DNA from 4 places in the Halobacillus seohaensis genome. Region 3 is predicted to be linked to each of the others. Evidence: riboswitches for the same ligand, from Rfam matches in the RefSeq annotation. Region 3 holds a riboswitch; each other region holds the start of a gene.
What was found. Region 3 has a riboswitch for S-adenosylmethionine ahead of ACFQIC_RS19835 (methionine ABC transporter ATP-binding protein). Riboswitches for the same ligand answer to the same signal wherever they lie in the genome.
Positions count from the first base shown of each region.

Region 1: it holds a riboswitch for S-adenosylmethionine, as region 3 does, so the genes downstream of both, ACFQIC_RS06195 (methionine biosynthesis PLP-dependent protein) here and ACFQIC_RS19835 (methionine ABC transporter ATP-binding protein) in region 3, are expected to answer to the same signal.
Region 2: it holds a riboswitch for S-adenosylmethionine, as region 3 does, so the genes downstream of both, ACFQIC_RS11945 (phosphoadenylyl-sulfate reductase) here and ACFQIC_RS19835 (methionine ABC transporter ATP-binding protein) in region 3, are expected to answer to the same signal.
Region 4: it holds a riboswitch for S-adenosylmethionine, as region 3 does, so the genes downstream of both, msrA (peptide-methionine (S)-S-oxide reductase MsrA) here and ACFQIC_RS19835 (methionine ABC transporter ATP-binding protein) in region 3, are expected to answer to the same signal.

Region 1 covers NZ_JBHSZV010000013.1:350,361-355,519, reverse strand. The annotation lists gene metC (cystathionine beta-lyase) at 498-1,685, opposite strand; gene ACFQIC_RS06195 (methionine biosynthesis PLP-dependent protein) at 1,678-2,802, opposite strand; SAM riboswitch class I at 2,887-2,998, opposite strand; gene ACFQIC_RS06190 (SMP-30/gluconolactonase/LRE family protein) at 3,141-4,013, shown strand; gene ACFQIC_RS06185 (PH domain-containing protein) at 4,070-4,447, shown strand; gene ilvE (branched-chain-amino-acid transaminase) at 4,896-5,159, shown strand, end outside.
Region 2 covers NZ_JBHSZV010000029.1:61,055-66,213, reverse strand. The annotation lists gene ACFQIC_RS11960 (helix-turn-helix domain-containing protein) at 1-58, opposite strand, end outside; gene ACFQIC_RS11955 (NAD(P)-binding protein) at 282-890, shown strand; gene ACFQIC_RS11950 (inorganic phosphate transporter) at 887-1,969, opposite strand; gene ACFQIC_RS11945 (phosphoadenylyl-sulfate reductase) at 1,966-2,700, opposite strand; SAM riboswitch class I at 2,837-2,944, opposite strand; gene ACFQIC_RS11940 (hypothetical protein) at 3,197-3,406, opposite strand; gene cobA (uroporphyrinogen-III C-methyltransferase) at 4,343-5,122, opposite strand; gene nirD (nitrite reductase small subunit NirD) at 5,142-5,159, opposite strand, start outside.
Region 3 covers NZ_JBHSZV010000062.1:98,907-104,065, forward strand. The annotation lists gene ACFQIC_RS19820 (carboxymuconolactone decarboxylase family protein) at 1-99, opposite strand, end outside; gene ACFQIC_RS19825 (MetQ/NlpA family ABC transporter substrate-binding protein) at 174-1,022, opposite strand; gene ACFQIC_RS19830 (methionine ABC transporter permease) at 1,045-1,713, opposite strand; gene ACFQIC_RS19835 (methionine ABC transporter ATP-binding protein) at 1,706-2,731, opposite strand; SAM riboswitch class I at 2,800-2,911, opposite strand; SAM riboswitch class I at 3,059-3,162, opposite strand; gene ACFQIC_RS19840 (TlpA family protein disulfide reductase) at 3,211-3,657, shown strand; gene ACFQIC_RS19845 (hypothetical protein) at 3,650-3,967, opposite strand; gene ACFQIC_RS19850 (thioredoxin family protein) at 4,071-4,382, opposite strand; gene ACFQIC_RS19855 (topoisomerase) at 4,400-4,744, opposite strand; gene gcvH (glycine cleavage system protein GcvH) at 4,873-5,159, opposite strand, start outside.
Region 4 covers NZ_JBHSZV010000020.1:89,669-94,827, reverse strand. The annotation lists gene ACFQIC_RS08870 (gamma-glutamyltransferase family protein) at 1-492, shown strand, start outside; gene ACFQIC_RS08865 (chromate transporter) at 530-1,102, shown strand; gene ACFQIC_RS08860 (chromate transporter) at 1,099-1,632, shown strand; gene ACFQIC_RS08855 (AIM24 family protein) at 1,700-2,389, shown strand; SAM riboswitch class I at 2,488-2,612, shown strand; gene msrA (peptide-methionine (S)-S-oxide reductase MsrA) at 2,733-3,206, shown strand; gene ACFQIC_RS08845 (RDD family protein) at 3,330-3,866, opposite strand; gene sppA (signal peptide peptidase SppA) at 3,880-4,875, opposite strand; gene ACFQIC_RS08835 (GNAT family N-acetyltransferase) at 4,968-5,159, opposite strand, start outside.

The DNA.
Region 1 (5,159 bases), on a different contig from region 3:
TTTTTCCAATCAAAGAGCTTGAAGCGAGCTTTTATATCATGTAACTATCTATTTTGATATGGAGAACTCGTTTAGGTTGCGGAAAAATAGTTTTTTCCCTGACTTTATTTCGAACGTTTTTCTTGCTTAACAGATAAAGGTTAATTTGTCTTATTATTGAAGCTGCGGAAGAACTTGGTTCTTAATGAGGTTTATGATGTTCTCAACTTAAAGTGGTTATGTACCCATTGCTCTGTCTTAACCTTTTTATACAACACTTTATTCAACGATACTGTCCGTCAGTTAAATCAAAAAAATCAGCAGTCCTGTTTATATGTTAACTGGACTGCTGATAAGATTGTTATTTAATGATTTGTACTCTTAAACCGACCCCGTTTAATAAATACAACCTAAGCGTTTTTATGCGAATTATACTATTGTTTGGTTTGTTATTTAGATTGTTATTAATATTCTTTTCTCCACAGGATCGGAACTTAAGGGGCTATACTATTAATTTCTTAGTTCGATACCATTCTAGAAAGATTACGCCGTGCCCCGACATATTGTAATCCTTTTTCTAAGTCACGAATCAAGTCATCTGGACTTTCTAATCCGACCGAAAGCCTTAGCAATCCATCTGTAATTCCGCGTTTTAATCGTTCCTCTTCAGGCATCGAGGCATGGGACATTTTTGCTGGATAAGAAAGAATTGATTCGACAGCTCCTAAGCTAACAGCAAATACAGGCAATTCCAGTTTTTGACTAAGATTACGCACATCCGCTTCATTTTTTAAACGAAAGGAAAGGACAGCACCAGCCCCACTAGACTGATAAGCGTGTGTCGATGAACCTGGATGGCTCGTGAAACCAGGGTAATACACTTCATCTACAAGTGAATGGTTAGATAAAAAACTAGCAATTTGCTCAGCAGATTCAGAAGACTGTTTAAGTCTGCAATCCAGCGTTTTCAACCCGCGCATCACAAGCCAACAATCGTGTGCTCCCAGGATGGAACCAAAAGAATTTTGTAAAAAGCCTAGCTCTTCGGCTAAGTCTGAACGATTGGTGGCCGCCAATCCGGCAACGACATCACTATGACCGGCAATAAATTTTGTGGCACTATGCAAAACAAGATCTGCTCCTAATTCTAGAGGTCTTTGTAAAGAAGGTGTCATAAACGTGTTATCAACAAAAGTCAAACAGTTATTTGCTTTGGCCAACTTAACTACAGCTTTTATATCGGTTATGTTAAGTAATGGATTGGAAGGTGTTTCAATATAAAGCACTTTTGTGTTTGGCTGGATTGCAGATGCAACTTCATGAAGATCGGTCATGTTGACAAAAGTGTGTTCTATTCCAAATCTATGCAGGACGTTATATATCATCCGAAACGTACCACCGTACACGTCTTCAGAAATTACAACATGGTCACCTTTTGACAAAAGCATGAACGACGTGGATATCGCCGCCATGCCTGATGCAAAAGCAAACCCTTTCGTTCCACTTTCGAGGCTTGCGATTGTATCTTCAAGCGCTTCTCGAGTTGGATTGCCTGAGCGAGCATAATCATAGTCCCCAGGTTGGTCAAAATCCTTTTGATGGAAAGTTGATGCTTGTTGAATTGGTACACTAACAGCCCCGGTCTGGCGATCAAATTTATGGTCATTATGCAAAAGTCGCGTTTGAAACGTGTGTTTATCAGTCATGAACAATCTCCTCCTTTTCTAAAGTGGCAAGTGCCTGTTCCAGATCTTTTTTTAAATCATCAATATGTTCAATACCGACCGAGAAGCGCAGCAGTCGATTACACACACCGTAGCTTGTTCTCGTTTCCTCGGGGATATCGGCATGAGTTTGTGTCGCAGGATAGGTGATAAAACTTTCCACCCCGCCAAGGCTTTCGGCAAACGTGATCACATTTAAGTTTCTTAAAAATGGGTCTACGCAATATTCAGATTGAAGCCGAAAAGACAACATTCCTCCTCTTCCAGGATAAAACACATGAGTTACTGCTTTATGATTTCTTAAATAATCGACGATAGTTTTTGCGTTTTGTTCATGTTTTTCAATCCGCAAAGCAAGTGTTTTCATTCCTCTCATAAGCAGCCAGGAGTCAAAAGGAGAGAGAACAGCCCCCGCCGTGTTTTGGTAGTATCCTAATTTTTCACAAATCTTTTCATCCTTACCAACAAGCAGGCCGGCAAGTACATCGTTGTGTCCACCTAAATATTTAGTGGCACTATGAATCACGATGTCGGCACCTTCTACAAGTGGTTGCTGTAATAAAGGAGTGTATAGCGTGTTATCCACTATAAAAAGCAAGCCATGCTTTTTAGCGATTTGCGAGAGTGCCCCAAGATCTGCTGTGTTCATAAGCGGGTTAGTTGGAGTTTCTATATAGATCGCTTTGGTGTTTTCGGTTATGTATGTTTCGATGTTTAATAGATGTTTACTATCACAATAAATAAATGTGAGGTTGTATTGAGTGGACAAGTATTCAAACAGTCGGTAACTTCCCCCGTATAAGTCCTCAGAGACAATGATTTCATCTCCTGATTTAAACAGGGATAAAGCCCCTTGAATAGCAGCCATTCCTGAACTAAAGGCAAAACCTGCTTTTCCATTTTCAAGCTCTGCAATGGATTGTTCTAAGAGAGTTCTAGTCGGATTTCCTGTTCGTGTGTAATCATAACCAGTCGATTCACCAATTCCTGGATGCTGATAAGCTGTAGAAAAATAGACTGGTGCGTTAATTGATCCTGAAGCGTCACCATTATTTTTTCCTGTATGAACTAACTTTGTTTCTGTTTGATTTTGGCGCATAGCGATTTCCCCTTTTTTTAAGCTTATTAAAAAACAAAAAAAAGTCCTCTTGTAAGAAGAAGACTTTTGTACGTACAATTCTCCTTCTTATCTTTCAAGTTGAATCATTCAACTTGCTGGAGTTAGCACCTTTCTGGTCGAACCAGTGGTTGCTGAGGCGTTGTCGGGCCAGTCCCTCTGCCTCTCTTGATAAGAGATTAATTTTATAAAATTCTTTCAATTCAATGTACACCACTGGAAACGATTTGACAAGGGTAAAAAAGGAACTCTTTAAGAAAGAAGGGTTTTTAAGGAAGGGAATAGAAATAGTGCATAAATCAACAAAGGAGTTCTTACATATGAATGTAGAATTAGTTATCGATAGTCAATCGACTTTAGGAGAAGGGCCTTGCTGGGATCATGAGCGTGGGATTCTATATTTTGTGGATATATTAGAGAAAAAAATTATTCAATTTAATCCGCAAACAGAAAAGGTTCAGAGCATAGACGTAGACAATTTCGTGGGGGCAGTTGCTGTTCGTGAGAAGGGAGGACTAGTAGTGGCACTCCAAAAAGGGATGTATTTTCTAGACTGGCAAAAGGAAGAGCTAACACCTATCGTCGATCCAGAAAACCATCTTCCTATGAATCGGTTTAACGATGGGAAGTGTGATCCAGCCGGTCGCTTTTGGGCGGGAACGATGGATTTATCCGAGGAAAACGTAACTGGTTCTCTTTATTGTTTAGATGAACAATTGCAAATCACTGAGAAAATTAAAGAAGTGGGAATTTCAAATGGACTCGCCTGGTCACCTGACTATTCTTATATGTACTTTATTGATACACCGACAGGAAAAGTAATGCGTTATAACTATGAGTTGTCTACAGGTGAAATTAAACAACCTGAAGTCATTATCCAGTTCCAAGAAGATATGGGACATCCAGATGGTATGACAATTGATGAAGAGGGGATGCTCTGGATCGCTCATTTTGACGGACATGGGATTTCCCGCTGGAATCCTCTCACAGGAAATCGGCTTCAATTTATTCCGATCCCAGCAGCAAACGTAACCTCCTGTACTTTCGGGGGAAATAACCTTGATGAATTGTATGTCACCACGGCGAGAAAAGATACGAGCGAAGAAGATCTTTTACGTTACCCTCATGCAGGTGGAGTTTTTAAAGTGAAGGCAGGGGTGCGAGGAAGTTATAGTTATTCATTTAAGGGGTAAATGTAAGATAAGTCAGGTGTTTAAAATTAGACGATAACATTAGGGAGGAAATAATCATGGGATTTTTTGATGAATTAATGGGTAATGCGAGTGAAGTAGATACAGAAAAACTTGGTAAAGAACTCGAGGGTGTTCTAATTCCTAATGAAGTAGTCGAGAGTGGATATAAAGTGTTAAGAGATTCTTTTATTTTTACGAATAAACGTCTTCTTCTCATTGATAAACAAGGGATGACAGGTAAGAAAGTAGAATATCATTCTATTCCATATAAAAGTATTACTCATTTTAGTACAGAAACAGCAGGAAGTTTTGATCTAGATGCTGAGTTAAAGCTTTGGTTAACAGGTCAAACCGAACCTATTCAGAAACTATTTAAAAAAGATAGTCCAATAGAAGAAGTTCAACAAACTCTCGCAAAATATGTATTAAGTTAACTAGTATATATTGTTCCAAAGAGGCCTTGCTGGAAAGTTCAGCAGGCTTTTTTTATAAAATTTTATCTATAAGAAAAAAGGCGATCATCTACTAAAATGAACAAAAGTTGATTTATTTTTCAGATAAAAAAGAAAAAAACAAATGGTCTCCGTTAACTCTAAACTCAAGCCTGGACTGAATGAAAACGCTTACTAAGTTAACTTAATAATCTAACTAGTCAGAAAACTTGCTCAAAACCTGTTGACCTTTTCTGAAAATGGGTTTAAAGTAGTCCTCAATCAACTATAACGCTACCGAAACCAATGGCTGTGCAAGTTGATTTCATGTGGAAAACTGACCCATTGACCCAAATTGTGCAGGAGTGCATGCCTGCACGGGGTCACCCAAAATGTATAATATGTTAAACACACGTTAGTGACAAAATCTAAAAAGAAAGGAGTGCTTTAAATGAGCAACCAGTGGATATATTTAAGCGGAGAATATGTTAAAAAAGATGAGGCCGTTGTAAGTGTCTATGATCACGGTTTCTTATATGGAGATGGAGTATTCGAAGGCATTCGTGTCTATGATGGCAACATCTTCAAATTAGACGAACACTTGAAACGCCTTTACGATTCAGCTAAATCAATCATGCTTCACATCCCATATGAGAAGGAGGAATTGGAGCAGATTATTGCTGAAACAGTCCGCAAAAATAAGCTTGAGTCAGCT
Region 2 (5,159 bases), on a different contig from region 3:
TCGAATTTAATACTCGGACGGAGTGTATTAAACTCATTAAACGTTTCTCGGTTTCCATGAAGGAGCCCTCCTTTCTACTAACCTTTATAGTAATTATAAATGATAAACCATTTATATACTTCAATAAAGCATAAGTAGTGGCGGATCCCCTTGTTACATAGGGAATCCGCCACTACTTTTTTAAAAACTATTATTGTCGAAATTAAACCAAAGACAGAACCATCTTGACGTAGCCGATCGACTAATTCACAATAGTGTCATTCGAAGGGAGCGCAAAAATTATGACTTCCATACCTTTAATGATTGATTTAAAAAATAAAAAAACTGTAGTGATTGGTGGAGGAACACTCGCTGAACGAAGAATTCGCACTCTATTAGAGGGTGAGGCTTCCATTCATGTGATTAGCCCCGAGATTCGCTCAACGCTCTACTCTTTTTTTAAGCAAGGTCTGCTTCAATGGTCCGAGAAAAAATTCGTACCAGGCGACCTTAAAGACGCGGCGTTAATTATTGTCGCCACTAATGATTCAGAAATTAATCAATCTGTTGTTCAACACGCCCCAGCTCATGCATGGATTAATGCTGTAGAGCGCGCATCCGATGGAGATGTTCATTTTCCTTCCTACTTTAAACGAGGGAGGTTATCGATCAGTGTGTCAACAGGTGGAGCAAGTCCCACCCTTGCGTCAAAAATAAAAAAACAATTAGAAGAACAATATGATGATTCTTATGAAGCTTATTTGGATTTTCTATTCGAAGCCCGTACACTTTTAAAAGAGTCTTCTCTTTCTCACGAGAAAAAGAAGACTCTTTTAAAACAATTGGTTATAGAAGACTTTATGGATACAGAGAAACAAAAAGAGATGCTAGATTGGTTAAATAAATATTAAAACTCTTCCTCTAAAGAACGCTGAGTTTTTTGTCTTTTTTCGAAAGTTCCCTTGCCAAAATTAGTGAGTATGAGAGTAGCAAGGATTCCACTCGTTATAATGACGACAGTATAAAAGTTTGATTGAAGGAAAATCTCTGTAAGACAGAAAGCGATCACGAGTGAGATCATGGGTGATGATATCCATACTTTTGCAATCTGATGAATGACTTTGTTTTTCCAAATACCCTTCCAGTCTTTCGTTGCCCCTACTCCAACAATAGCTGAAGTCGTCACTTGAGTCATTGGAAGGGGGATTCCGAATATCGAGGCTCCTAAGACTAGAAGGCCAGATGTACCCGAGATGACGATACCATCAGAAAGTGACAAGTAAGAAATCTTCTTTCCATTCGTCTCAAGGACTTTACCACCTAAGAGCAGACTTCCGAGGGCAATGAAAATACCTCCAGTCAGCAGTCCAATATTTTTATTTAAAACATCAGCACCGACGAGTGGGCCAATGGCGTTTGCTACGTTATTCATACCTGCAGCAAATGCTTCTAACAAGCCTGTGATGATGAGTAGAATCGATAACAGTTTCGTTAGTTTATTCGATGGTAAAAAAGCGGGGAATTTATCCTTAAGACGTTTCAATAACATTCCAGATATAAACGTGATGAAAAAAGCTGCCACCGGAATTATCACCCAGAAGGCGATAATTTCTAATAAATTCCTTAAATAAAGCTGCTGCAAGGAAATACCTACACCAACGATCGCTCCTATCGTAACCTCACTTGTGGAAAGAGGGATGCCTATGATGTTTGTGAAACATAACGTAATAGCTGATACAAATAGAATGATGGCTGCAGCTTGAATGGTTAGTTTGTCTGAAGAAATTAACCCTTTCCCGATGGTATCAACAACTTCTCCTCCCCACAAAGCCCCAAGCAATCCTCCCACACCACTAAGTAGTAGAGCTATTCGTTTCTTTTTAATAACTCGAGCCCCATATACAATCCCCATAGTAGCAGCTGATCCACTAGCTCCCACATTAAAGGCAAAGAAATGAGCAGCTACTAAACATAAAATGATAAGTGTCATGAAAGGGAATCCTTAGTGGACGGACCGTGAAGCCCGCATTCTGTCTTCTCAAACCCTTGCCATCTACCCGAACGATCATTGGGGTTGTCAGATGGAGAAGTGCATGGCATGCATCCGATGCTTGCATAGCCCTGATCATGAAGATCATTATAGGGAAGGTTATTTTCTTTTATATGATTCCATACATCCTCCCACGTCCAATGGATTAATGGGCAAATTTTAATGGAACGAAAACGGTCATCTTTATTTATAAAGTCTGTTTTACTTCTACTCGGAGATTGTTCCCTTCTTAACCCGGATACCCAAGCGGTTGCTCCCTCTAGAGCATCTTCTAATGGTTTGATTTTTCTAATAAAGCAACACTGGTTCGGATTCGTATTCCATAGTTTTTCTCCATGCTTCTGTGCCTGTTCTTCTAAGGTTAGATCTGCCTTTTTCATCGTAATTTGCAGCTCAGGAAAACGACTTTTTATTTGATCAATAAGGTCATAAGTCTCTTGAAAATGAACATCGGTATCGAGAAACACGATGTGTGCATCTTTTTTTACTTGTGAGATCAAATCGAGAAGTACGATACCTTCTGCTCCAAAACTGCAAGCATACACGATGTCATCATAAGTCTGGTAACCCCACTCCAATACTTCTAGAGCCCCTTTTTTCTTTTCGTTTGCATAACCCCCATTAAAAGGGTCCTCGGAAAATGAATCGTATGTGATGACTTGATTACTCATATATATCCCCCTCTTATAGTCAAAAAAGAAGCACAATGCGATATAGCCGTTCTACCTCTAGTTATTTAAGTCAGTTTTAATTAAAAAATCCTCTTCCTATATAAATGATAAGAAGAGGATGAGAAATCGAATCCTCTTCTTATCTCTCAAGCAATAGTGCCTGCTGGAATTAGCACAGTACTTCAAAACAAAGTCTGATGCCGAAGCTTCCAAGGGCCAGTCCCTCCACCTCTCTAGATAAGAAAATTTTTATGTGATTAATTGGAAATATACATCATGGATTTGATGCTGTCAAAGCCGTTTTCAAGGTGTTTTTGATTAAAAACCGACCAAAACCCTTCTATCCCTAGTGTTTTAGTCGGTTTTAAAAATCAGAAAATTTTTTTGACTGCCGATTTTTGTTCCGTTTCTTAACACCATACAAGAGGACAAACAGCACCTAAAAGTTATCGGTGTACTGTTTGTCCTCTTGTATATAACGATACAGTTCTTCCGATCATTGCACAGTTTCATTGGAAACCAAAAAGCGTTCAGTTTTCACAGCCTCCTCCACTCGTTCCTTTAACAGGTGGACTAGATTAGGGTGACCTCTTAAATAATCACAAATGACAAACTCTTGATCATCACTTAGTTGAAGATCACCTACGAATTTTTCCATACCTTCCATTAAGATTCCTGTAAATAGTAGGTATGGTCCCCATTTCATAGTGAATTGCAGCCTCTAATAACAAAACATTTGTTAATCATTGTCCTGATTTATACGGTGGTTTCCGTTACCAAGGCTGGCGTTAGAAGGTCCGGGAAATCACTCGCTTTCCGTGGACATGAGGTGAGCTTCCTCAGGCTACGCCTTGCGGGATCTCACCGATCATGTTCATCCCACAGGAGTCTCATAATTTCCCGGACCTTCTTGCTTTCGTGAGGAGAACGGAAGCATCAGATGTGGTGATTCAAGTGAAAAGCATTCCTTACGAGTGAGAATTGCGCTGGAAGGTGCCTTCTTGCCTATCGCTTAAAGCTTCGGATTATTCAATAAAAGAATCGTGGTTCCGTTGCTTTTCATCGGAGCATGGGGGATGGGGTAGGCATACACAACAGGTAATCTCCTATCCTTCCTATAAACACGCTATCACACCCGATTTTTAACTTATCTAATGGCTCAATCTGTGATGGCCCTATCCCCTGATCTGTATCAGGCTTCAATTGGCGTTATATCAGATATCTCATGCTTTAACAGGGACGGTAGAACGGCACGATTTCGATAGAAACATAAGGCAAGGGGCGGTGGGGAAGGGGGAGACTCCTGTGGGATACGCGGGTTAGATGAGACCCCGGAAGGCGTTAGCCTGAGGAGGCTCAGCGCACGCCCACGGAAAGCGACTCCTTCCCCACCGCCCCTTTCTCCACACAATCATCTCGGAATCGAGTCTTCAACAATCCTGCTAAGTTAGCGCAACAAGCACAACTTCGTCAATGTGCATAACTATTAGTATGTATACCCTTTTCGTGAGCATCGGATATTGTTACAAATATAAGGGCAGCCTTAACTGGAAAAAAGTGTTGTATTTTAATAAGCAAAAACTGTGTCAACTCTTTCAAGCGGTCACACTTGCATATACAATTACTCCCCTTTACCAGGAATTCATGCTTCAATCGCAGTCTGTTCAGTCATCTCTTGATTCATCATTTTCAATTGGTGCAAACGATCACGGAATCGCACCACTTCCCCAACCACAATCATCGCAGGGTTACGTATCCCTGAATTTTCAACTACCTCAACAATGTTCGTCAGTGTACCAGTGACAACGCGTTGATGTTCCGTTGTTCCCTGTTGAATAATCGCTACTGGAGTGTCAGAGTTCTTCTTATTCTTTAGCAATTGTTCGCATATATATGGGAGGTTGCTGATCCCCATATATATAGCCAATGTATCAATGTTTTCTGAAAGACTCTTCCAATCAATTTCCTTATGGTTATCTTTACAACGGTGTCCTGCGATTACAGCAAAGGAGCTTCCCATTTCTCTATGAGTGACTGGAATATCAGCATAAGCTGGAGCAGCAATCCCAGAAGTAATTCCTGGGACCACTTCACATGAAATACCATGTTTAGCTAATGCTTCCGCTTCTTCAGCTCCTCTTCCAAATACATAGGGGTCTCCGCCCTTCAAACGAGTAACGACTTTACCTTGTTTCGCATATTTCACCAATAAGTGATTAATGGTCTCTTGTTTTAAAATGTGGAACTTAGGATGCTTACCGCAGAACACCAAGTCTACACCTGGCTTTGCTTCTTCTAGTAATTGTTCATTAACTAAGCGATCATATAGAATGACATCAGCTTTTTGAATACACTTCAGTGCCTTGACGGTGATTAAATCAGGATCTCCTGGACCCGCTCCAACTAAATAAACCTCTGACATAAGCGCCCTCCTAAAGGCATTATTTTTCTGGTACAAA
Region 3 (5,159 bases):
CTTATGCGCTAATGTAGGCATTTTCTCTGTAAATACCCCTATTCCATGTTTGTATTCATGCAAATATGCTTCAGCAAGGTTAATATCCTGATTTTCCATTGTATGAAAACTCCTTTGAATTAAAAAATGCGTCATGGGTTAGTATTAACCTCATGACGCATTTCATTCAAACTTTATTCATTTACAGGAACTACCGCTCCCTCATATTCTTCTTCAATAAAGGATTGAATTTTCTCTGAACGTAGTACTTCTACAAGAGTATTTAGTGCTTCATTATCTTCATCTTCACTATTAGCTGCAATGACGTTTACATATGGTGATTCAGATCCCTCAATAATTAAAGCATCCTCACTTGGATTCAAGTCAGCTTCAATCGCATAGTTAGTATTAATAGCGACAAGAACATTGTCTTCACGCTTATAGTTTTCCGGAAGCATAGCTGCATCAATACCTGCTTCAAATTCTAAATTTTTTGGATTCTCAGTAATATCATCCACTGTAGCTTCAACTTTTTCTACATCTTCATCTAAAGTAATTAGACCCTCAGATTCAATTAGAGAAAGAATTCGGCCATGATCAGCAGTAGAATTACTCATAAGTACCGTCGTTCCATTTTCAATATCGTCTACACTCGCAATATCTTTTGAATAAATACCCATAGGCTCAATATGAATACCACCTAAGTTTACAAAATCAAAATCTTCGTTTTGAGCTTGTTGGTCTTTTAGATAAGGTATATGTTGAAAATAGTTGGCATCAAGCACACCCTCGTGTAAATCTTGGTTCGGCAAAATATAGTCCTGATATTGTTCGATATTTAAAGTGATTCCTTCTTCCTCAAGAAGTGGTTGAGCCTCCTGTAAAACTTCAGCGTGTGGTGTACTTGTCGCCCCAACAGTAATCTCTGATTGTTCTTGGTCCCCTTCACTATCACCAGAAGAACCTTCTTCTTCAGAAGATCCACAGGCTGCTAAAATTAAAACTAACGCTGTGAAAAATAAACTTGTCCATAATTTTCTCATTTTCATTTCCCCCTAAATATTTTTATCGTTTATCTAATTTACGTGAAGCAAAGTCTCCAATAAATTGAAAGATAAATACGATGATTACAATTAAAATTGTACAAAACGCAACAACATCAAAATCTCTTCGTTGGAAACCGTAGAAATAGGCAAAATCACCTAATCCCCCTGCTCCAATCACACCAGCTACTGCTGTATAACCAATTAATGCAATAGCTGTAACTGTTATTCCCGAAATCAAAGCAGGCATTGACTCTGGCAAAAGAACCTTAAAGATGATCGTCCGATATTTAGCACCCATCGACTTTGCAGCTTCAAGAACGCCCTTATCCACTTCTTTTAAGGCAATCTCTACTAATCGTGCGTAGAATGGAGCTCCACCAACAATTAAAGCAGGAAGCGCGGCCCCTGGCCCTCGGATTGTTCCCATTAAAAAGTCTGTAAAAGGAAATAATAGCAGAATTAAAATAATAAAAGGGATAGCCCGAAACACGTTTACAAGTGAAGCAGTCAACCAATTCAGGATCTTATTTTGCCACATTCCTCCAGGTCCAGATAAATATAAAACCAACCCTAACATTAGGCCTAGAACAAAAGTTCCGAATACTGACACCGCAGTCATATACAGAGTTTCATAAGTAGCTTCTACCATATCTTCCATTTTTACGTTAGGAAACAACTTCTCAAACATCAGGACTCACCTCCACTTCTACAGAGGTTGTCTTGATATAAGCAATAGAACGGTCAACTTCGTCCTGGTCTCCTACCAGCTGGACAAGCATGGTGCCATAAGCACCTTTTTGAGTCTGAGTGATTTTACCATGTAAAATATTAACATCTATAGTAAATTCACGAGATAACTCACTGATAAGTGCTTGATTCGTATTCTCTCCTACGAAATGAAGTTGAATAACCTCACCAGCCTTATAGTTTTGATTAATAAGGTGAAGGGAGTCTTCTCGGTCAGGATCACCCATTACTTGGTCGACAAATCGTTTAGTCACTTTCTCTTTAGGATGTAAAAAGACATCAAGTACGTCTCCTGCCTCAACGATTCTTCCACTCTCCATTACTGCTACGCGATGACAAATTTTGCGGATTACATGCATTTCATGAGTAATCAAGACAATTGTTAAACCTAATTTTTCATTGATATTTACTAACAAATCCAAAATAGAATCAGTCGTTTCTGGGTCTAGCGCAGACGTCGCTTCATCACATAACAATACTTTTGGATTATTTGCTAAGGCACGGGCGATACCTACACGTTGTTTTTGCCCTCCACTAAGTTGAGAGGGATAGGAGTTGCCACGTCCACTTAAGCCTACTAATTCAATAAGCTCATTTACTCGTTCAACTCTCTTACTTTTAGCTATGCCAGCAATTTCTAGCGGAAATGCAATATTATCAAATACCGTACGTGACCAAAGCAAGTTGAAGTGTTGGAAGATCATGCCAATCTCCTGTCTTGCAATCCTTAGCTTGTTTTTGCTTAGGCCTGTTAGATTTTGATCATTCATTTGAATGTTACCACTAGTGGGTTCCTCTAATCTGTTAAGCAAACGAATAAAAGTACTTTTTCCTGCACCACTATATCCGATCACTCCGAAGATTTCACCTTTATCTATTGAAAGATTTAACTTGTCAACAGCACGAACATCTTGGTCTTTCGTCTTAAAAACCTTAGACAAATCTTTGATCGAAATCATATCGTTCTCTCTCCTAACTAAAAGACGCTTTTCTGCATAAGAACAGAAAAGCGCTACACTTTCATGTTCTCTCATCTGTCAAAGTTTATACTTTGCAGGAATTGGCACCTTTTCAAGTGATATGCACTTGACGGTTGCCGGGCATCAACGGGCCAGTCCCTCCGCCTCTCAAGATAAGAGGATTAATTTTTCATTCATTTAACGCATTAAACAATTAAGCACAAAAAGGATTTTAGCACCCACTAAAAAAACTGTCAACTTAATTTTTCAAAAAATAACCATAAAAAAACTCTTCTCAAGAAAGAAGAGATATATTTCGGATTCCTCTTCTCATCGGTCAAAGCAACTGCTTTGCTGGAAGTAGCACCGTGTTATAATAACCGGTTGCTGGGCTTCAAAGGGCCAGTCCCCTCCGCCTCTCTGGATAAGTGAAGATGTCACTATTGAATTATTTTTTATGTTACCATTACAATGATAATATGTCAATTACAACTGAGGTGATTCATACTATGCAAAAAGCTCCTAATTTTGAACTTTTTCACATACAATCTGAAGAAAAATTCGAACTCAACAAAAACCTTGGGCAAGTTGTAGTATTAACTTTCTGGACTTCATGGTGTCCGGATTGTGGTACAGATCTTCCTAAGAAAGAGCAACTCTACCAAAACATCGACCCTAATAAAGTTGCAATGATAACGATTAATGTAAGTGGTCGGGAAAGACACGATGTTGCTGGTATAGAATTTGCGAATAAATTCCTTACTCAGCCCACCTTAGTAGATCAAGGAGTATCTACCTATCAACTCTACGAAGCACAGGGTGTACCGACAACTGTCATCATAAATCAAGAAGGTTATATTACTCATCAATTTGGAGATCAGTCTTCTTTTTATGATATAGTTCGAGCTTTAGGTACACTCATTTAGCTAATAAAAATAATGATTCAATATATAATGTATCTCGAAGTTTCCCTTTCAAAATCAGTGATGAAGAAGGGAGAGTCCTCAATTTCAACTCTCCTTCTAACAATCGCTCTAATATTTCAGAAGTTGTTTTTATATAAACCTGGCAATGGAAGTCAAATTCGTAATCTAATCGTATAGTATAGGAATCGATTGTTAATGGTATAATTTGCTCTTCATTCTGTATAAATAAAACAATAGGCCTTTCCTTCCATATAGAAAGTATATCCCTTCTCCTATTGACAACATCTATCCAGTTCCTTACCATTTCCATAAAAAAACCTCCTTTTTGCCTTATATAACATTTCGGCAAAAAGGAGATTCAACCTTCATAAATGTAGCATTAATTTAGCGTCATTTCCCGGGAAACAACGCTATTATTTTACATATTTTGTGACTTCCTCATACATGTAAGGTACAGATTTAAAAGCATAAATTTTATTAACTATTTTTCCATTCTCCGTAATTAAAAGACAAGGAACACTTTTCACTTCATAATCTTGCATTAATTCAGGGTGTAAAGAAGCATTCAATTCATAGAACAAGTGTCTTTGAAAAGTAGCTTCAATCGTATCTAACATCTTTCTCGCTAAATGACACGTTCCACAAAACGGTGTAAATATATACGTAAGGGTAATCCCTGCGTTATTAAGTTCAGACGAGACATCTTTCTCTTCTAACACACGCACGATCTGCCTCCTAGGTTCTAAATTAAATAAATAGGTTTCACTTCGAAATGATGACTTAATAAAGCTCTTGCTAATTCAGGTTCTGGTGTAGCAGCCACTTCCCGAAACGTTTTATCTATATAGATGTGTTCCGCATGAGGCAACTCAGCTGTTAACTGTTTTCGCAGCTTATTGCCTGAATCATCTTCATCAACTAAAATAAAGACAGGTCGATGATCTAGATTATAATCAAGAATAAGTTCTTCCATACGTTCAATACCTAACGTACCATGTGTACATATAATGTCCACAGGTTTCTTCAAAACTTTATTGATTTGCTTTTTATCAGTAATACCTTCCACAATTAATACTCGTTCTTCCATCATCACAGTCACCTACTATATAGAAACAGACCATGCTAAGAAGCACGGCCTGCACATAATTAATATACAGCTATGATCTTACAAGCCACGTACCTATTGTAAACATATGTATACATGACTCTTTTGACTTACTCTTCGTCTATCATTTCTTTATATTCTTCCGCAGACATAAGTTCGTCCATTTCAGAAGAATCATTAGGTTCGACAACAACCATCCAAGCTTTCTCATAAGGTGATTCATTAACAAATTCAGGGCTGTCTTCTAGCTCCTCATTAATTTCAACAACTTTTCCACTTATCGGAGCATACAATTCAGAAACAGTTTTTACAGATTCAACACTTCCAAAAGGCTCATCCGCTTCAATTTCTTCGCCTTCTTCAGGCAACTCTACGAACACAATATCACCTAATTCAG
Region 4 (5,159 bases), on a different contig from region 3:
AATTATATGGGATTTGGTTCGGGGCTAGTAGTTCCAGGGACAGGAATTGGTCTGCAAAACCGTGGCCATAACTTCTCGATGGACGCTGAACATGTAAATGCTCTGGCAGGAAATAAGCGATCCTATCATACGATTATCCCAGGATTTATGACTAAAGATCACTCTCCTGTGGGACCATTTGGTGTTATGGGTGGATTTATGCAGCCACAAGGACATTTACAAGTTGCTATGAACACAATTGATTTTCATTTAAATCCTCAAGCTGCTCTCGATTCACCTCGTTGGCAATGGATGCATGATAAAACGGTTTGGGTAGAACCGACTTTCCCAACACATGTAGCAGAAGCATTACGTAGAAAAGGACATAATATTGAAGTACAATTGGAAACTGGATCTTTTGGACGAGGACAAATAATATGGAGAGATGAGAATACAGGTTCTTTATATGGAGGAACAGAATCTCGAACAGATGGAACGATTTCAGCGTATTAATTAATGATTGACGAACGCCACGAGAGAGGTGAAAGATATGCAACAATGGAATCTCTTCCTTGCCTTTTTTAGAGTAGGGATATTTGGGTATGGAGGAGGCCCCTCCTCTATACCTCTAGTTCATAAAGAAGTCGTTGAAAAATATAAATGGATGTCGGATGATGATTTTGCTGATGTCCTTGCCCTAGGGAATTCGCTACCAGGTCCTATTGCTACAAAAATGGCAGGTTATATTGGTTATAGGGTTTCAGGTATTGTAGGAATGATTAATGCAATTCTAGCTACGATTATACCATCTATCACGATTTTAATTCTGCTATTAACATTCTTAAATAGCTTCCGTAATCAGGCTTGGGTTAATGGAATGACTCAAGCTGTTGTTCCTGTAGTAGGAGTGATGTTAGCTACCTTAACGTATGATTTTCTGAAAAAGTCTAAAGCAAATCTCGGGATATGGATGACCATCATTTTAGGTTTAGCCTCACTACTATTAATTGAGTGGGTGGGTATACACCCCGGAATTGTCATTTTTGCCCTATTACTGTTTGCCTTACTAAGGCCGATGAAGAAGTCTGGTACACAACCTAAAAGTAAGGAGTCTTCCCTATGATTTACTGGAAAATATTCGTAGCATTTTTCATCCCGGGAATTGTTGGTTATGGTGGGGGGCCTGCTTCGATTCCGCTTGTAGAAAATGAGGTGGTTGGCCGATTTGAATGGTTATCTGTGAATGAATTTAGTGAAATGTTAGCGATGGCTAATGCCTTGCCGGGTCCTATTGCTACAAAGATGGCCGGTTTTATTGGTTATGAACAAGCTGGATTACTTGGTGCTTTTATTGGAGTATTTGCGACAGTCGCCCCTTCTCTTATTCTTATGATCGCCTTACTTAGTTTGTTAAATAAGTTTAAAGGATCACCACGTGTGAAAACGATGACAGCGTTGATCCGTCCGTCTATCGCTATTTTGTTAGGTGTAATGGCATATCAATTTTTTCAATCATCCTATGTGTCAGCGGGTATGCTTCAAACTATTTTTCTAATTGTGGCTAGCTTCATTCTTTTGGAAAAAGTGAAGGTACATCCTGCATTCGTAATTGCGGGCTCCCTACTATATGGGGCTGTTTTTCTTGGAAGATAGTTGATTGAAACATTTTGCTCATCCCTTTCGTATATAAATAAATACAAGAATCGAAAGGGGACTTTTTGTGAGCAATTATTCTATTGATGAATTCATAAGACAGACGAAACAAGATGCAACAGAAAATGACTATTTTGAATTAGAAACACCGCGTATATTAGAAGTTAATCTAATGGATCAAGTATGGGCCAAAGCAGGCTCGATGATATCTTATAATGGTGGAATAAAGTTTGAACGCGAAGGGGTACTAGAGCACGGTGTTGGACGAATGTTCAAAAAGGCGTTTTCTGGTGAAGGCAGTTCTCTTATGAAAGCCTCAGGAACCGGTCGATTATACTTAGCGGATCAAGGCAAAAAAATTACCATCTTTGATTTAGACAATGAATCGCTCACAGTGAATGGAAATGATTTATTAGCTTTCGAGCCAGGGATAAACTGGGACATTAAATTAATGAAGAAAGTTGCGGGGATGATGTCGGGGGGATTGTTTAACGTGACGTTGGAAGGCAGTGGAAAGGTAGCTATCACTTCCCACTATGAGCCCCTTACGTTACTTGTTCGTCCAGGGGATTCAATTATAACTGATCCTAACGCTACCGTAGCTTGGTCTGGCCATTTACAGCCGGAATTCCGCACAGATATTAGTTTTAAAACGTTTATTGGCCGTGGTAGCGGAGAGTCGATTCAAATGGAATTCAAAGGTGAAGGATTTGTTATTGTCCAACCATTTGAAGAAGTGTACACATCAGGTAAGTGAACATTATAAATATTTTTTAAAAAAATGAAACATTCATCTTTACTTCGAGTTCAAAACGTTGTACTATATATAATAACTTAAAAATTAATAACGGAAACTTCTTATCCAGAGAGGCGGAGGGACTGGCCCTTTGATGCCCGGCAACCATCGATTCAATCTTTATTGATTGAAAAAGAACGGTGCCAATTCCTGTAGAATGGTTAAACATTCTAAGAGATGAGAGGATCGTACGGAATATTACGACCCCTTTTCTTATACTGGATAAGAAAAGGGGTCTTTGGTTTATAAAAACCGTCAAACTCTCTTAGGAAGAAGTTGCGTTAACAAGAAAGGGAAGATGACAATGGCAACAGCAATTTTTGGAGCAGGATGTTTTTGGGGAGTCGAAGCTTTTTTTGAAAGATTCGAAGGAATTAATCATACAAGAGTTGGATATATCGGGGGACACTTGCCAAACCCTACTTATGAACAGGTGAAAACTGGAGCCACTGGACATGCAGAAGCTATACGTATAGAGTATGACCCTAATATTATAACGTATGGTGGACTTGTGAATATCTTCTTTGAAGCTCATGATCCAACTTCAAGAAACAAACAAGGGATTGATGAAGGTCATCAGTATCGCTCTGCAATTTTTTATCAGGAAGAAACAGAAAAAGCTATCAGCAACGAAAAAATTAATCAGTGGACAAATAAAGGGATATTTAAGCGTCCAATTGTTACAGAAGTTACACCTGCCAGTACTTTTTATGAAGCAGAAGAGTATCATCAAAAATATTCACAAAAGAATGGATCCTTTGCTTGTGGGATCGGTTAATTGAATTAAATTAAATCTTTCCTTTAACGAGGAGAGATTTTTTTGAGTTTATAGGAATAGTGAATGTATGGAAAATGAAAAATCCAGCACCTCTTCTAGTCAAGGTGCTGGATTTCTAAATTTTTAATCCAAGGCCGAGTTAACTTCTCGATTTAACCGTTTCATTTTATCTTTGATTACAGAGGTATCGGCAAATAAATCATGAATACCTTGATGTTTTCTTGTGAAAATAACAACGAGATATGGCAAACCCAAAACAGCCATACTGATGTACCTTCCGATAAGTTCTCTAAAGATAATTTGACTTGTAGAGAGGCTATCACCTTTTAGCGATTCAACAGATAAACCTAAACTCATTTTTCCTAGTGTGGCTCTAAAAAAGAAGGTCATTAAGATGAAGTAGAGAAAGAATACAAGGGATTGAGTTATATTAGCTGCACTTAACAGGTCGATCCAAAGCTTAGCATCCGATAAGTTCGTTAATTGGAGTAATGGTCTTGTGATGATAGAATTCAGGCTCCAAATGACGAGAAGATCAATGATATAAGCAAAGAACCGAGGAATGAAACCCGCATATACGATACGGTGAATTTCATTTAAGTTCGCTGTCACAGCCTTGTTTAAATGGTTCGGCGTTTGTGTTGATTCTACTGTATCCATCTAATCTCCTCCTTTACTCTGAATACATATACATCATTCTAGGACCTTGGCGTTTTTCAATCATTTTATTAACCCATTTAATTTCACTGTTAGGTAGGAAAGATGTTACGTCAATTGGGATACCGAATAGTCTTTCACCACTCGGACTATACTCAATGATTTCGGGATTGTTACCTATTTCTTTTTTCAGTGCATTTAAGGCATCTTCCTCAAAACCAATGGTGTCAACTAGCCCATTTTCAACGGCTTGTTGTCCTGAATAAATACGACCGTCGGCAATATCTTTAACTTTGTCTTCTGTCATATCTCGGCCTTCGCTAATCACATCAACAAAACCTTGATAAGATTCGTCAACAAGTGTTTGCAAAATCTCTCGGTCTTCTTCAGTCATTTCTTTGTTAGGGCTCATAATGTCTTTAAACTCGCCGCTTTTTATAGTATTGAACTTCACGCCGTATTCTTCAGCTAGTTCTTCATAATTCACACTTTCCATGATGACCCCAAGAGAGCCTGTAAATGTTTCTTTAGATGCAAAGATTTGGTCAGCTGGAGTTGATATGTAATATCCTCCTGAAGCGGCCATTCCTCCCATAGAGACATATAGTTGCTTATTCTCTTCTTTAATTTCTTTTAATTTATCATGGATTTCTGCACTTTCAAACACTCCTCCACCTGGAGAATTAACGTATAAAAGAACACCTTTGATGGTAGGATCTTCTTTAATAACTTCTAATTGCTCAAGAAGGTCCTCATGATTATATCCTTCACCGCTAAAAATATTTGAGCCTTGTCCGCTCATGATTGTTCCCTCAACGGATAGACGTGCAATACGTTTTGAGGACGATCCACTTTCTATGATTTCTTCTCTTGGACCTTCAACTTTATTTGAGAACATTCCTTGAGAGGTTTCACTGAAAGTATTTGATGTTAGAAACCCAATACTTTGTATGAGAATACCGATTAGTAATAACCCACCGGCAATTCCAATCGCTACAAGTCGCTTCGTCATTTGCATCTGTCCTTTCAAATAGTCTTTAAGTATCAATCGTAGCAAAAAAACAGTTAATATTATATAGATGAAGAAATGGATTTCACACAGGTTTAACTTTTAGATGAATCTTTTTTCAATTTTAGGTGATCATGCCATTCAGAACATAGGATGCTCATTTCAATTAAGTTCCAATATTCTTTATCAAATTTACGATGGTCCCTAAGCAATCCGTCCACTTGGAATCCAACTTTTTTGTACGTTTTTACAGCAGGTTCATTAAAATCAAACACACCTAAAGTTAC